Regions from separate parts of the Proteiniborus sp. DW1 genome, predicted to be linked through region 1. Evidence: riboswitches for the same ligand, from Rfam matches in the RefSeq annotation. Region 1 holds a riboswitch; each other region holds the start of a gene.
The links. A riboswitch is a leader RNA that binds a small molecule or an ion and turns the genes downstream of it on or off. The one in region 1 is predicted to bind molybdenum cofactor.

Region 1 (4,956 bases):
AAAACTACTAGCCATAAGCTTGATTTAGAGCCTAAAATGAAATTAAGAATTGGAGTACTTTTTGTAGTTGGTGCATTGACTATATTTGGAGGTGCAGAACTATTGGTACATAGTGGTGTAGTAATTGCAAGGAGCATAGGTGTTCCTGAATCAGTTATAGCCCTGTCAATAATTGCACTAGGCACATCTTTGCCTGAATTGGCGACGGCAATAACCACTATTAAAAAAGGTCATACTAATATGGCAATAGGCAATATAGTAGGATCAAACATCATGAACATCACTATGGTCATTGGAGTATCTGCTTTTGTAGCACCACTTAAGGTTTTAAAACAAAATATATTATTGGATTTTCCTGCTGCTCTTATAATAGTGTCAATTTTAATAATCCCCTCATTTATTAAAAAGAAGACTTATAGAGTCCAAGGTATAGTTTTATTAGTAATCTATGTTATATATTTAGTGTTTTTATATGGTTTTTATTTAGGTTAAAAACTTCTACCAAAATATTAGTTTTACTTGAATAAAAGGTTAGTAAAAGCCTTCATGCTCAATAATTAAATAAGATTAGCTATACATCCGAGTAGATGCAAAGCTAATCCTATTAATCAAGTTAATTATATTAAGTTGGCTGATGGTTTTTTATTCGTTCTATAACCTGTATAATAACAAGTGCTAACGTACCACCTACTAAAGCAGTTATAAGCTGTGGAAAGCTTAGCGCGGCTTTTATTGGAGGCTTTACTGTCAAAATAAAATTCACAGCAGAGTATAATAGTCCAAACTTTATAAGAGCTGCAACTATGATTCCTATTATCTTACTTCTTTTTCTTATTAGACCGTATGCCGTAGCATAAATAATATTTCCTGCTACAATAAATGGGACAACTATAATCATTGCAGGAGGTTGAACTCCTAATACTACAGCCATAAATGGAGTGGTAAATCCAATAGCTATAGCCCAAGGTAATCCACATATGTGAGCTGCTAAAATTAGTACTGCGTTTATTCCTGAGCCAGTTATTAACTGTCCCATTTTAACGAACTGAAATACTAAAGCAATTGCAAGCAATAAAGCCGCTTTTGTTAGGGTTCTAACTTTTACATCCACTTTTCCCACCTAAATCTTTGCTCTTTTTATATAGTGAGTATGTAATAGCTTATGAGCCTTATGTCCATTAGCTTCTCCAAGGTATTCTTCATATAATGCTTTTATTTCTGGATTAGTATGAGACTTTCTTAAAGGCATTTCTTTATCAATATTATATAGGCCTTGTGCTCTTAGCTTACATACTTCTTCAGTTTTATCCTTATCCATTATAATTGGCTGTCCTCCACCATTTATACATCCACCTTGACATCCCATTACTTCAATAAAATGATAATCAGCTTCACCTTTTCTCACCTTACCTAAAAGTTTGCTTGCATTCCCTGTGCCATGTGCAACAGCTACTTTCACATCAAGGTTTCCTATTCTAACAGTAGCTTCTTTGATTCCTTCTAATCCTCTAACAGGCGTATAGTCTATCTCTTTTAAGTCTTGATTAGATAATATATCTGCAACAGTCCTTAGAGCTGCTTCCATAACACCTCCAGTGGTTCCAAATATCACAGCTGCTCCAGTAGATTCTCCCATAACCTTATCAAACTGTTGTTCTTCTAAGGATGCAAAATCTATTCTGGCTTCCTTTATCATCTTAGCTAATTCTCTAGTTGTAATAACTGCATCTACATCTCTGAGTCCATCTACAGATAGCTCTTCACGTGCAGATTCATACTTTTTAGCTGTACAAGGCATTACAGATACTACAAAAATTTTCTTCGGATCTATTCCCATTTTTTCTGCATAATATGACTTAGTTAATGCCCCTAGCATTTGATGGGGTGATTTACAGCTAGATAAATTATCTAAAAAATCATTATGAAAATGTTCACAATATTTAATCCATCCAGGCGAACAGGAAGTAATCATAGGAAGTTTTCCACCATTCTTTAATCTTCCTATAAGTTCTGTACCTTCCTCAATAATTGTCAAATCTGCTGCAAAATCTGTATCAAACACTCTATCAAATCCCAATCTTCTAAGAGCTGTCACCATTTTGCCTTCTACATTGGTTCCAATAGGCATACCAAATTCCTCACCTAAAGCAACTCTCACTGCTGGAGCAGTTTGAACAATAACGTATTTTTCATTATCTTCAAGAGCTTCCCACACTCTATCTCTATCGTCTTTTTCTCTTAATGCACCAACTGGACAAACCTTTATACACTGTCCACAATTAATACATGCTAACTCTGATAAACTTTTTTCAAAAGGAGTAGTTACTACTGTTCTAACTCCTCTTCCCCCAAAATCTATAACTCCTGTTCCTTGCACATTCTTGCATACACTTACACATCTTCCACAAAGTATACATTTGTTTTGGTCCCTAACTATTGCTGGTGAGGCCTGATCTACAGTATGTGTCTTGTTATTATTTTGATAACTTATCTCACCTATACCCATTTCTTCTGAAAGCTTTTGAAGTTCACAGTTTAGATTTCGTGAACAAGTAAGGCATTCTCTATCATGACGTGCCAAAATAAGTTCAAGAATAGTTGCTCTGGCCTCTCTCACCTTCTTTGAAGCAGTCCATACTTCCATACCTTCTTGAACTTGAAGAAGACATGATGCCTGTAGAGCTCTAGCCCCCTTTACCTCTACAACGCACATTCTACAAGAGCCTACTTCGTTTATTTCTTTTAAAAAACATAGAGTAGGAATGTGAATATTCAATCCCCTAGCTGCTTCTAGGACTGTAATACCTTTTGGCACTTGAGTTTTTATGCCATTGATTGTTAAGTTAACCATTTCCACAATAACACTCCCCTTCATCATTTATATTAAAAAAACAGAAAACTCCTTATAAAATGAGTTTTTTTCGCATGGTAAAAAACCGATACGTCTATATGATGTCGGTAAAAAATCCTCCTTTCCAAACACGGGAGGCATGAACATTTCTATTCATACCCATAGGCTTATATCCATTGACTCTTGTCTTTAGGATTATAAACTCGGAGTTATTCTATTTCTAAAAAAATTCTATTTCAATGTTATTCTTTTGTCAACTTTATTTCTAAATTTTATCATTTTTCTTAAAAAATTAAAAAATCGAAAAATAAAAAAGCCATAGCTAGAATAATTTCAACTATGGCTTTCTATCTATTTTTTCTTAGATTTATACCTTAGATTATGGTCAAGTATACTTTTTCTTACTCTAATGTTTTCAGGAGTAATCTCTAGTAGTTCATCATCTTCTATGAATTCTAGTGCTTCTTCAAGACTCATAATCTTAGGTGGTGAAAGTCTTAGTGCATCATCTGAACCTGATGCTCTCGTATTTGTAAGCTGTTTTCTCTTACATACATTCACTTCTATATCCCCTGATTTTGCATTTTGCCCTACTACCATACCTTCATATACCTTGGTTCCTGGTGTAATGAATAGTATTCCTCTTTCTTGGGCTGCATACAACCCATATGTCACTGCTTCTCCAGATTCAAAGGCTACTAGTGAACCTTGTGGTCTTCTAGGTATATCTCCTTTATATGGCTGATATCCTTCAAATACTGAATTCAATATTCCATTACCTCTAGTATCTGTCATGAACTCTGAGCGATAACCAATTAAGCCTCTAGCTGGTATCATAAACTCTAATCTAGTATAGCCTCCACTAGGTTGAGTCATAGTAATCAGTTCACCTTTTCTCTGGCCTAGCTTTTCTATAACTGAACCTACGTATTCTTCAGGCACATCTATAATAACTTTTTCAATAGGTTCATGTTTTTTTCCATCTATAGTTTTAAATAAAACCTCTGGCTTTGAGACTTGAAATTCGTATCCTTCTCTTCTCATAGTCTCTATTAATATTGAGAGATGAAGTTCTCCTCTTCCTGATACCTTAAATGAATCTGTTGATTCAGTTTCTTCTACTCTTAAGCTTACATCTGTATTAAGCTCCTTAAAAAGTCTTTCTCTAACCTGTCTGGATGTCACGAATTTTCCTTCTTGACCAGCAAAAGGACTGTTATTAACTGAAAATGTCATTGCAATAGTTGGTTCAGATATCTTAACAAAAGGAAGTGGCTCTGGTCTTTCTGGTGCACATATAGTGTCCCCTATGTGTATTCCTTCTACACCAGATACTGCTATTATGCTTCCTATTTCAGCACTATCTACTTCTACTCTATTAAGTCCCTCGAACTCGTATATCTTGGTTATTTTTACTTTTTTCTGAACCTCTGGTTCTAAATAATTCACTATCACAGCTGGCTCATTTACTTTAATGCTTCCCCTTTCAACCTTTCCAATACCTATTCTACCCACATACTCGTTATAGTCTATTGTAGATATTAGAACTTGAAGAGGCTCATCTCTCTCTCCTTCTGGAGCTGGGATGTATTTTATTATGGTTTCAAATAAATCTTCCATATTGTCTTTTTGTTCATTCATATCTAATGAAGCAGTTCCACCTTTTGCAGATGCAAATACAAAGGGACAATCCAGTTGGCTCTCATCTGCGCCTAACTCTATGAATAAGTCCAGAACTTCATCTATTACTTCGTTTGGTCTTGCCTCTGGCCTATCTATCTTATTTATACATACTATTACAGGTAGATTTAATTCTAATGCATTTTTTAATACAAACTTTGTCTGTGGCATAGCACCTTCAAAAGCATCTACTACTAAAATCACTCCATTTACCATTTTAAGAACACGTTCTACTTCTCCCCCAAAGTCGGCATGACCAGGAGTATCTATAATATTTATTTTTATATCTTTATAATATACAGCTGTATTTTTGGATAGTATTGTGATACCACGTTCTCTTTCTAAGTCGTTTGAATCCATAACCCTTTCTGTAAGGACTTGATTTACCCTAAATGTACCACTTTGTCTTAAAAGCTGGTCAACTA
Region 2 (4,622 bases), on a different contig from region 1:
AATTTTAAAGTTATGAATAATTTTAACATAATATCATAATCAAATCACTATATAAACCTTTTTATACAAGTAGGATATCTCCGCAATAAAAGCCTTATTTTCCTAATTAAATCATTTATTTTTTTCTTCATAACTTTTGGCCTATTTTAAGATTATATTATTTGCATATTATATTCTAGTTATTCACACAAGTTTAACATATCTGACTGCTTCTAATAGACTCCGGACTGATCATAATGAAAAAGCAATAACCCCGTCCCCTTGCTTTACGATTCATAGCAACAATTATTCCATAAACGAATATCTATAACTACCAGGTGCATTAAAAGTTTCCTTTATCACTCTAGGACTTACCCATCTAAGCAGATTTAGTTTACTTCCAGCCTTATCATTTGTTCCTGAAGCTCTTCCTCCACCAAATGGTTGCTGACCTACAACTGCTCCTGTAGGCTTATCATTTATATATAAATTGCCTGCCGCATATTCAAGTATATTCTCCATTTCAACTATAGCTTTTCTATTCTGAGAAAATATTGACCCAGTTAGTCCATAAACGGTAGATTCATTACAGATATTAAGGGTTTCTTCAAATTTATTATCCTCATACACATATATCGTAAGTACAGGTCCAAAGATTTCTTCCGTCATTGTTTTAAAGAATGGATTTTTAGTAGCTATAATTGTCGGTTCTATAAAATACCCTATAGTATCATCACAATTTCCTCCCACGATTATTTCAGCTTCATTAGAATTATTAGCATACTCAATATATCCTTTAATTTTATCAAAGGATTTTTTATCTATAACAGCACCCATAAAATTAGTAAAGTCTTCTACATCTCCTACTTTAATAGTCTCAACCTCGCTAATCAATTTTTCCTTTACCTCGTTCCACAGGCTTTCAGGTATATATGCTCGAGAAGCAGCTGAACACTTTTGCCCTTGATATTCAAAAGCACCTCTTATTAAAGCAGTAACTAGCTTATCAACATCTGCATCTTTGTGAGCAAATACAAAGTCCTTTCCACCTGTCTCCCCAACAAGCCTAGGATAAGATCTATATTTATCTATATTTGCACCTACTGTTTTCCACATTCCATTAAATACTTCTGTAGAACCTGTAAAATGAACTCCTCCAAGCCATTCACTATTAAATACTATATCTCCAATTAAGCTTCCTGAGCCAGGAATAAAGTTTATCACTCCATCAGGTAAACCTGCCTCCTGTAGTAGTTTCATAAAGAAATAGTTAGAATACACAGCTGAACCTGATGGTTTCCATACAACTGTATTTCCCATTAAAGCAGGAGATATAGATAAGTTTCCACCTATAGCAGTGAAATTAAAAGGGGTTACTGCAAAAACAAATCCCTCAAGAGGTCTGTACTCCATTCTATTCCAGCTCTCATTTGTGGAGATTATTTGCTCACTGTAGATTTCTGACATATAATACACATTAAATCTAAGAAAATCTATCAATTCACAAGCAGAGTCAATTTCAGCCTGATGAGCTGTTTTACTTTGTCCTAGCATAGTTGCTGCATTTAAAGTAGTTCTCCAAGGTCCTGCTAGCAACTCAGCGGCTTTTAAAAAAATTGATGCCCTATGCTGCCATGGCATTTTAGACCATTCTCTTTTAGCTTCCAAAGCTGCTTCAATTGCTAATTTTACTTCCTTTTCTCCCGCCATATGATAAGTTGCAAGAACATGATTTTTGTTGTGGGGAATGATGCATTCTTGAGTTTGACCCGTATGTACTTCCTTTCCTCCTATTATTAAAGGAATTTCATAATGCTTCTGTTTAAGTTCAGAGATTTTTAACTTGAGGTTCATTCTTTCAGAACTTTCTTTGTCATAGGTTAGAACAGGTTCATTTTCTGGCTTTTTTACCTTAAAACAGCTGTTAGACATAAAAATCCTCCTTTTAATAATGTTTTGAATATCATCAAAGTTTTAAAAGAAGGTATCCTTGATCATAGCAAACAAACTAAATCAATATATTGTTTAGTTTGTTTCAACTACGTTCCCTTCTTTCCAAACTGGGAGGCAAAGCTGCTTCCAACTTTACCCTAACAGTCTTTTGTTCATAGGTAGAACCTCTTGGAACAAGAGACTCGAAGAAACTTTCAATATAAACTTGTCTAGACACACTATAGTTGTGGCAATTCTAAATTTTCAGAAAATAAATAATTCCATAAATATTATATGCCGTTTTAGGGACAAATTCAACTTTTTATAGCTTAAAGGACAGGCATAGTTTTTGTTCAGTCTACAGCCCTAGATATTTCCTTTATATTGTTTTTTCCATCACTTTAATCTCCCAGTTTTTTTCAGGATGAATTGAACTAACTACTTCTTTTACTACTTTGAATCCGATTTTGGTCCAAAATTTAAATCCACTTTCGTTTTGCTTTAACACACCTAGTCTTATTCTAGAGTATCCTTTTTTTTTGCATGTTAACTATAAATTCTTCTATGAATGCTTTTCCATATCCTTGTCTATGAAAGTCTCCATGAATTAATAATAATCCTATATATACTGCATCTTCATCTGGATAACTCATTATATAATCAATAATTCCAATATCTTGACTATTTATAGATATTAAACTGTATCTCTTATTCTTCAAACTTGAATTTGGCGGTATACTATTTTTATCTTCGATGACAGTTCCCATTGAAGGCTTTCCATTCATTGAAATTTTGGGACAAGGGGACGTTTCATCCGTCTTGCTTTGGGACAAGGGGACGTTTCATCCGTCTTGCTTTGCGCTCTTCTCGATTATTATCTTCCTCATCTCTAATATTCTACTTAGTTATCGTATACTTATATCTGTCTCATTATAACTTTTTTGATCATCTCATTTTTCTTCATTCAAAAATTTAGTTATATCATCGCTTCTATCATTCCAACTCAGTGGAAACTCTTGCATTCTTCTAATCGATTCTAAATATAAAAACATCATCCTTCAAATTTTTCACTTACCTCATTATTTAAGTAATCAAATAGTTTATTATTTGTTAAAACTTTCTTCATCAAAATATCCTCCCTCATTATTTAAGTCTTAAAGAGTAACTTTAATAGGAGGACCTCTTTAGGTTGTTACAAACCATATATATAATATAATAAAATAAATATACATAAAAATATTAGCTTTCTCATAAATCTACATCCAAAAATAGAAATTATTGTTTCTATTTTTATAATATTAGCTAAATTATATAATAATTTAGCTAATATTACCACTGATTTATCCTTTACTTTTTATTAGTTCAAACTCCTTGGCCAATACTTTTATAAAGAGCAATAATACAATCCCCTTATAGCTTCGATTAGCGAATCTTTTCAAATGAATATCTTAAAGATGTAGTAATGAATGATTAAAATATTATATTATTGCATCTTAGGGGGTAATTTAGACGAATAACTAAAAAGCGAAAAGAGAAAACTAAAAGAAATAAATTTTTTCTAAAAAGCCTCTCTCTTTAGTCTATACAACTAAAAAGAAAGGCTTCTATCTTCATCTCATCATATCTTTTATTTGTGCTACATCCTTATCTCCTCTACCAGATAAATTAATTATTATAACCTTATCTTTACTTAGATTTTTAGCTAACTTCATTCCATAGGCTATGGCATGGGAGCTTTCTAAGGCTGGTATTATCCCCTCAGTTTTCGATAATTTAAAGAATGCATTTAAGGCTTCTTCATCAGTTACGGATTTGTATTCAGCTCTTTTTATATCACTGTAGTAGCTATGCTCTGGTCCTACTCCTGGATAATCTAGTCCTGCTGCGATAGAATGCGTATTATGCTTTAGTAAGTAGCTTTTAAAACCATGTATTACACCCACATTACCTCTACTTATACTAGCTGCATGTTCCTTTGTATCAATTCCTCTTCCAGCTGGCTCTACTCCTACCATTTTTACTTCTTTATCATTGTAAAATGGTGAAAATAACCCTATGGCATTACTTCCTCCTCCAACACAAGCTACTACATAGTCAGGTAATCTGCCTTCTTTTTCTATTATTTGCTTTCTTGCTTCTTTTCCTATTACTGATTGGAATGTCCTTACTATCATTGGAAATGGATGAGGTCCTACTGCTGAACCAAGAAGATAAAAGGTATAATCTTTATTTTTTACATAGTCCTCTAATGCCCTATCTACTGCTTCTTTTAGTGTCCTATTTCCTTCCTTTACAGCTACCACTTTTGCTCCTAGCATTTCCATTCTAAAAACATTTAATTCTTGTCTTTTAGTGTCTTCTTCACCCATATAAATGGTGCAATCTAATCCAAGTAAGGCACATACTGTAGCTGTAGCAACACCATGCTGTCCTGCACCTGTCTCTCCTATTATTCTTGTTTTTCTCATCCTTTTAGCAAGCAGGCCCTGTCCCATTGCATTGTTAATCTTGTGAGCTCCAGTATGGTTTAAGTCTTCTCTTTTTAGATAAATCTTAGCTCCTCTCATCTCTTCTGTTAGTCTCTCTGCAAAGTATAGTGGGCTCTCTCTACCTACATATTCTCTTAAATAATAGTCTAGCTCTTTTAAGAATACTTCATCCTCCATTGCATTGTAAAACTCTTCTTCTAGCTCATCTAATACTAACTTTAA
Region 3 (4,956 bases), on a different contig from region 1:
CAAGAGGTAAAGGCTTATTTATGCCAATAGATTATACAGTAAGTGCTGAAACTCCTGACTCAGAGTATCCATTTATCTTTACGACAGGAAGAATATTGTATCACTATCATACTAGAACTATGACAGGTAAAGTAGAAGGACTAAATAGAATAGCTCCTGAATCCTATGTTGAAATAAATGAAGCGACAGCTATTAAGCTTGGAATATCTCACGGAGAAAAGGTAAAGTTAGCTTCAAGACGTGGAGAAATAACTACAACAGCAAAGGTAACTGATATAATAGAAGAAAATGTACTATTTATGCCATTCCACTTTGCTGAAGGTGCTGCTAACTACCTAACTAATAGTAAACTAGATTCAATAGCAAAAATACCAGAGCTTAAAGTGGCTGCTGTTAAAATTCAAAAGATAGGGAGCTGAGATGTCTATGAAAAAGTATGAGCAAATAATGAAATATGCTATGCAAATGGAGCTTGATGGATATAATTTTTTCAAAGAAAAAGCAGAAAAGTTTAATAATCCAACTACAAGAAAGCTATTTTTAGATTTAGCAGATGTAGAAATGGAGCACTACAACTTCATAAAAGAACAATTAGAGGAATATCTTGAAACAGACTCATTTAATATTAAGTCAGAGGGCTTTAATAGAGATGAAAAAAATATTTTTGAGTCTAGAGAAAAGTCTGAACATATAGCTGAGACTTTAATGGAATCTGATATTCCAGATTTAACTGTGCTAAGGATGGCTTATTTAATTGAAAGAGATTATGCGGAATTCTATAGAAAAGCAGCAGAAAGTGCTGACGATGAAGTAGCAAAAACTTTATTCAATAAATTAGCTGAGTGGGAAGATGGTCATGAAAGATTATTCAAATCTGAATATGACAGAAGAATGAAGGAATATATGAATCTTCCTTGGGGAGGATAAAAATGTTTAGAGTTGGAATAATTACAGCCAGTGATAAAGGCTCAAAAGGTGAAAGAGAAGATTTAAGTGGTAAGGTTATTTCTGATATTTTGGAGAAAAAGGGGTATACTGTTGAGAGGTATGTTATTCTTCCAGACGATGAGGACAGTATATCAAGAGAAATGGTTCATATGTCAGATGAACTGAAGCTAGATTTAATATTAACTACAGGTGGTACTGGATTTAGTAAAAGAGATGTAACTCCAGAAGCAACTATTAAGGTATGTGATAGAATGGCTCCAGGAATATCAGAAGCCATTAGATACTATAGTTTGAGTATTACACCAAGAGCTATGCTATCAAGGGCAGCATCAGGAATACGAAAAGAGACACTTATAGTTAATTTGCCTGGAAGTCCAAAGGCTGTAAGAGAATCTTTAGAATATATTATTGATAGTATACATCATGGTCTTGAGATATTAACAGGTAAAACAGGTGAATGTGCTAGATAGGTGATATATATGAAGAAGTTTGGTACTGCTGTCATACTAGCAGGTGGTAAAAGTTCTAGAATGGGCTTTGATAAGCAACTACTGAAAATTAATGAAAGAAGACTTATGGATAGTCTCATAATGAAACTCAACCAGGAGTTTGATGAGATTATTATAGTAACTAATAGACCTGAGTGCTATAAGGGGCTTGGGGATAAGATAATTAGTGACATAATAGTCGGAAGAGGCCCGTTAAGCGGCATACATGCAGGATTAACCATGGCTTCAAATGAATTTTCCTACTTTCTAGCATGTGACATGCCTAATATAAATTTTGATTATATAAGATATATGAAGAATAGTATTAGATGCATAGATACTTCTGCTTGTATTACTAGATTTGGTAGTTGGATAGAGCCTTTTAATGCTTTTTATTCTAAAAAACTCAAAATTGAAATAGAGAAGCATCTTTTTAGTGGTAATAGATCTATTAATTCACTATTAGAGAAGGTGGATGTATACTATATAAGTGAAGAAGAGGCTAGAAGGTTTAGTCCTAATTGGGATATGTTTTTGAATCTCAATACAAAGGAAGACTTAAATAACTATTTGATTAAAATTGCTAATGAATAAAGAGGTAAATCCTATGAATGATACAAAAAAAGTAGATATAATAAGAGTGAAGGGTGACAATATATTAAAAGAAGAAGACATAGTAGTTTCAGAATATCCTTTTACTATATTTATAAATGATGAAGAATTTATAACACTACTATGTAGTCCAAAATCTCTTAAATATTTGACTGTAGGTTTTCTTTATTCAGAAGGTTTTATAAGTTCTACTTCAGACATTGTTAATCTAAAAATAGACGAAGAAAAAGGTCTTTCTTATGTTGAGTTAAAAAATAAAAGCTCATTAATAGAAAAACTGTATGGGAAAAGAACTATTACATCAGGCTGTGGTAAGGGTACACTGTTTTATAATGTATTAGATTCCTTTAAGTCTAAGAAGATAAATAATTACTTAACTATAACCTTAGATGAAATAAAGAACCTTGTAAAAGCCTTTAGTAAAAACTCAGAGCTTTTTTTAAATACAGGAGGGGTTCATAGTTGTGCCCTATGTAGCTTTAATGATATACTTATCTTTGAAGAAGACATAGGAAGACATAATGCATTAGATAAGGTACTAGGAAGAGCATTAGTGGAGGATATCCCCTTAACAGACAAGATACTTCTAGTTAGTGGAAGGATATCGTCTGAAATGCTTATAAAGACTGCAAAAAGAGAAATTCCTATACTAGTATCTAGAGCAGCTCCTACTAGTCTTGCAGTAGAATTAGCAAGAGAATTAAATATAACCCTCATAGGCTTTGCCAGAGGAGAAAAAATGAATATCTACTCAAATTTTCCGAGCTTAAACTTCTAAAGTCAATGTTGACCATGAAGTCTAGCCGATGGGTATAAGGAGAAATTCTTGTGCCTCCCGTATTTGGAAAGGAAAGTTTTAACCTGTTGGTAAAATTTAATGTTTTGCCACTAGTTTAAAACAGTCCTTTTTGGGACTGTCTTTTTTTATGATCTAACCTAACTTTTCGAATGCTTTAATCGAGAAATTGCTGGTAGGTCAAATGTATCAAGCACCAAGTTTGAACGACCGAAGGGAGTTAGCAGATTTAGTTATTTGACTGCTAATGACCTAACTCGATTGATTTGAATGCCTTTTTAAAAGAATCGTAGGTAGGTCAAACGCAAGGAGAATCAAATTTATGCGAGTGATAGCGAGCCAATAAATTTAAATTATGAGATTGCGGTAAACGACTTATCCCTACTTGTTGAATTCTTTTATCAGGAAGTGATTAGCAGGTCAAATATCCCAATCACCGAATTTATGGAGGGTAGTCACAAATAAATTTGCATTCGGAAATTGCGGTTAAAAAAACTACATAATAAAAGGAGGAAAAAATACTCATGAAAAAGTTTTTGTTAATTTCTTTAAGTATCTTACTTGTATTTTCTTTATTAGTTGGATGTACACCTAAATCTACAGATCAACCTGAAAATTCCGTAGATCAATCTAATGGCAATAGAAATGATAACGAAGAAAAATTAGGTGGAAGTATTATACTTTCTACAACTACTAGTACACAAGATAGTAAACTTTTAGATTATTTGCTTCCTAAATTTACTGAAGATACAGGTATAGAAGTTAAGGTTATAGCAGTAGGAACTGGTAAAGCTCTTCAAATGGGGAAAGATGGAGATGCAGATATACTACTTGTACATGCTAAAGCATCAGAAGAAGAGTTTGTTAAAGAAGGTCATGGTACTGAAAGACATGATGTAATGTATAATGATTTTATACTAGTTGGACCAAAAGACGATCCTCTAAAGTTAAAGGAAAATTCACCAAATGATATTCTTACAGGTTTAACTACTATCTCTGAAAACCAAGCTAAATTTGTTTCAAGAGGTGACGATTCAGGTACTCATAAGAAAGAATTAGAAATATGGAAAACAGCTGGCATAGAACCACAAGGAGATTGGTACTTATCAGCAGGTAGTGGAATGGGCGATGTATTGAAAATAGCTTCAGAAAAACAAGGTTATACATTAACAGATAGAGCAACTTATCTTAGCTTAAGAGATACATTAGATCTTGATATAATAATAGAAAAAGACGAGAATTTATTTAATCAATATGGTATAATACCAGTAAACCCAGAAAAAAGTGATAAAATAAATGCTGAGGGAGCAAAAGCATTTATGGATTGGATGTTGTCTGAAAAAGGACAAAAACTAATAGGTGAATTTGGTGTAGATAAGTATGGAATGCCATTATTCGTACCTAATGGAAAGTAAAAATTGAAATCATATATTATAAGCTAAAATAATATAAAAGTTATTTACTCAAGTAGTATAATTAAGAGCTATAAGAAGTTATACTAGCTGCATGCTTAGCCTCACTGGCAGCATGCGGCTATTTTTCTATAATAATTATTTTAGGGATTCATGCTTGCCTAGCTTAGAGTCGGAACTGCATAGCTCAAGGAAAGTGCAATGGTATGTAGCAAACAATGCTATGCTAGGATTTTTACAAAGGGGAGAATTAAATGGACTATATTTTAAATGGTTTTAAAGAAGCAGGATACTTACTAATAAGTTTAGATAAAGAAGTATATAAGATAATATTATTATCATTATTTGTATCCTCTTTATCTACTATTCTTTCTTCAATAATATCTATACCCTTAGGTATTTATTTAGGAATAAAGGAGTTTAAAGGTAAACGCCTATTTTCAAGATTAGTATACACAATGATGAGTGTTCCTTCAGTAATAGTGGGATTGGTAGTTGCTATATTACTTTCAAGAAAGGGGCCATTAGGATTTCTTGACTTACTATATACTCCTACAGCTATGATAATTGCTCAAACATTATTAGTAACTCCTCTAATAATTGGGCTAACATACAGTCTTTCAAAAAACCGTGGAAAGACTATTGAAAAGGTAGGAAAAACTTTAGGTGCAGGGAAGCTTGATATAATAATACTTATAAT

Region 2: another riboswitch for molybdenum cofactor. It lies ahead of pruA (L-glutamate gamma-semialdehyde dehydrogenase); the one in region 1 lies ahead of DW1_RS03200 (NADH-dependent [FeFe] hydrogenase, group A6).
Region 3: another riboswitch for molybdenum cofactor. It lies ahead of DW1_RS14895 (ABC transporter substrate-binding protein); the one in region 1 lies ahead of DW1_RS03200 (NADH-dependent [FeFe] hydrogenase, group A6).

What each region holds. Positions count from the first base shown of each region.
Region 1 is NZ_FMDO01000013.1:35,096-40,051, reverse strand. Features, by position in the region: gene DW1_RS03210 (calcium/sodium antiporter) at 1-492, shown strand, start outside; gene DW1_RS03205 (ECF transporter S component) at 623-1,111, opposite strand; gene DW1_RS03200 (NADH-dependent [FeFe] hydrogenase, group A6) at 1,121-2,857, opposite strand; molybdenum cofactor riboswitch at 2,953-3,072, opposite strand; gene typA (translational GTPase TypA) at 3,203-4,956, opposite strand, start outside.
Region 2 is NZ_FMDO01000058.1:17,249-21,870, forward strand. Features, by position in the region: gene pruA (L-glutamate gamma-semialdehyde dehydrogenase) at 286-1,911, opposite strand; molybdenum cofactor riboswitch at 2,012-2,132, opposite strand; gene DW1_RS14320 (GNAT family N-acetyltransferase) at 2,433-2,696, opposite strand; gene trpB (tryptophan synthase subunit beta) at 3,522-4,622, opposite strand, start outside.
Region 3 is NZ_FMDO01000062.1:47,340-52,295, reverse strand. Features, by position in the region: gene fdhF (formate dehydrogenase subunit alpha) at 1-419, shown strand, start outside; gene DW1_RS14915 (ferritin-like domain-containing protein) at 427-927, shown strand; gene DW1_RS14910 (MogA/MoaB family molybdenum cofactor biosynthesis protein) at 930-1,418, shown strand; gene DW1_RS14905 (molybdenum cofactor guanylyltransferase) at 1,428-2,030, shown strand; gene fdhD (formate dehydrogenase accessory sulfurtransferase FdhD) at 2,044-2,826, shown strand; molybdenum cofactor riboswitch at 2,795-2,916, shown strand; gene DW1_RS14895 (ABC transporter substrate-binding protein) at 3,369-4,259, shown strand; gene DW1_RS14890 (ABC transporter permease) at 4,511-4,956, shown strand, end outside.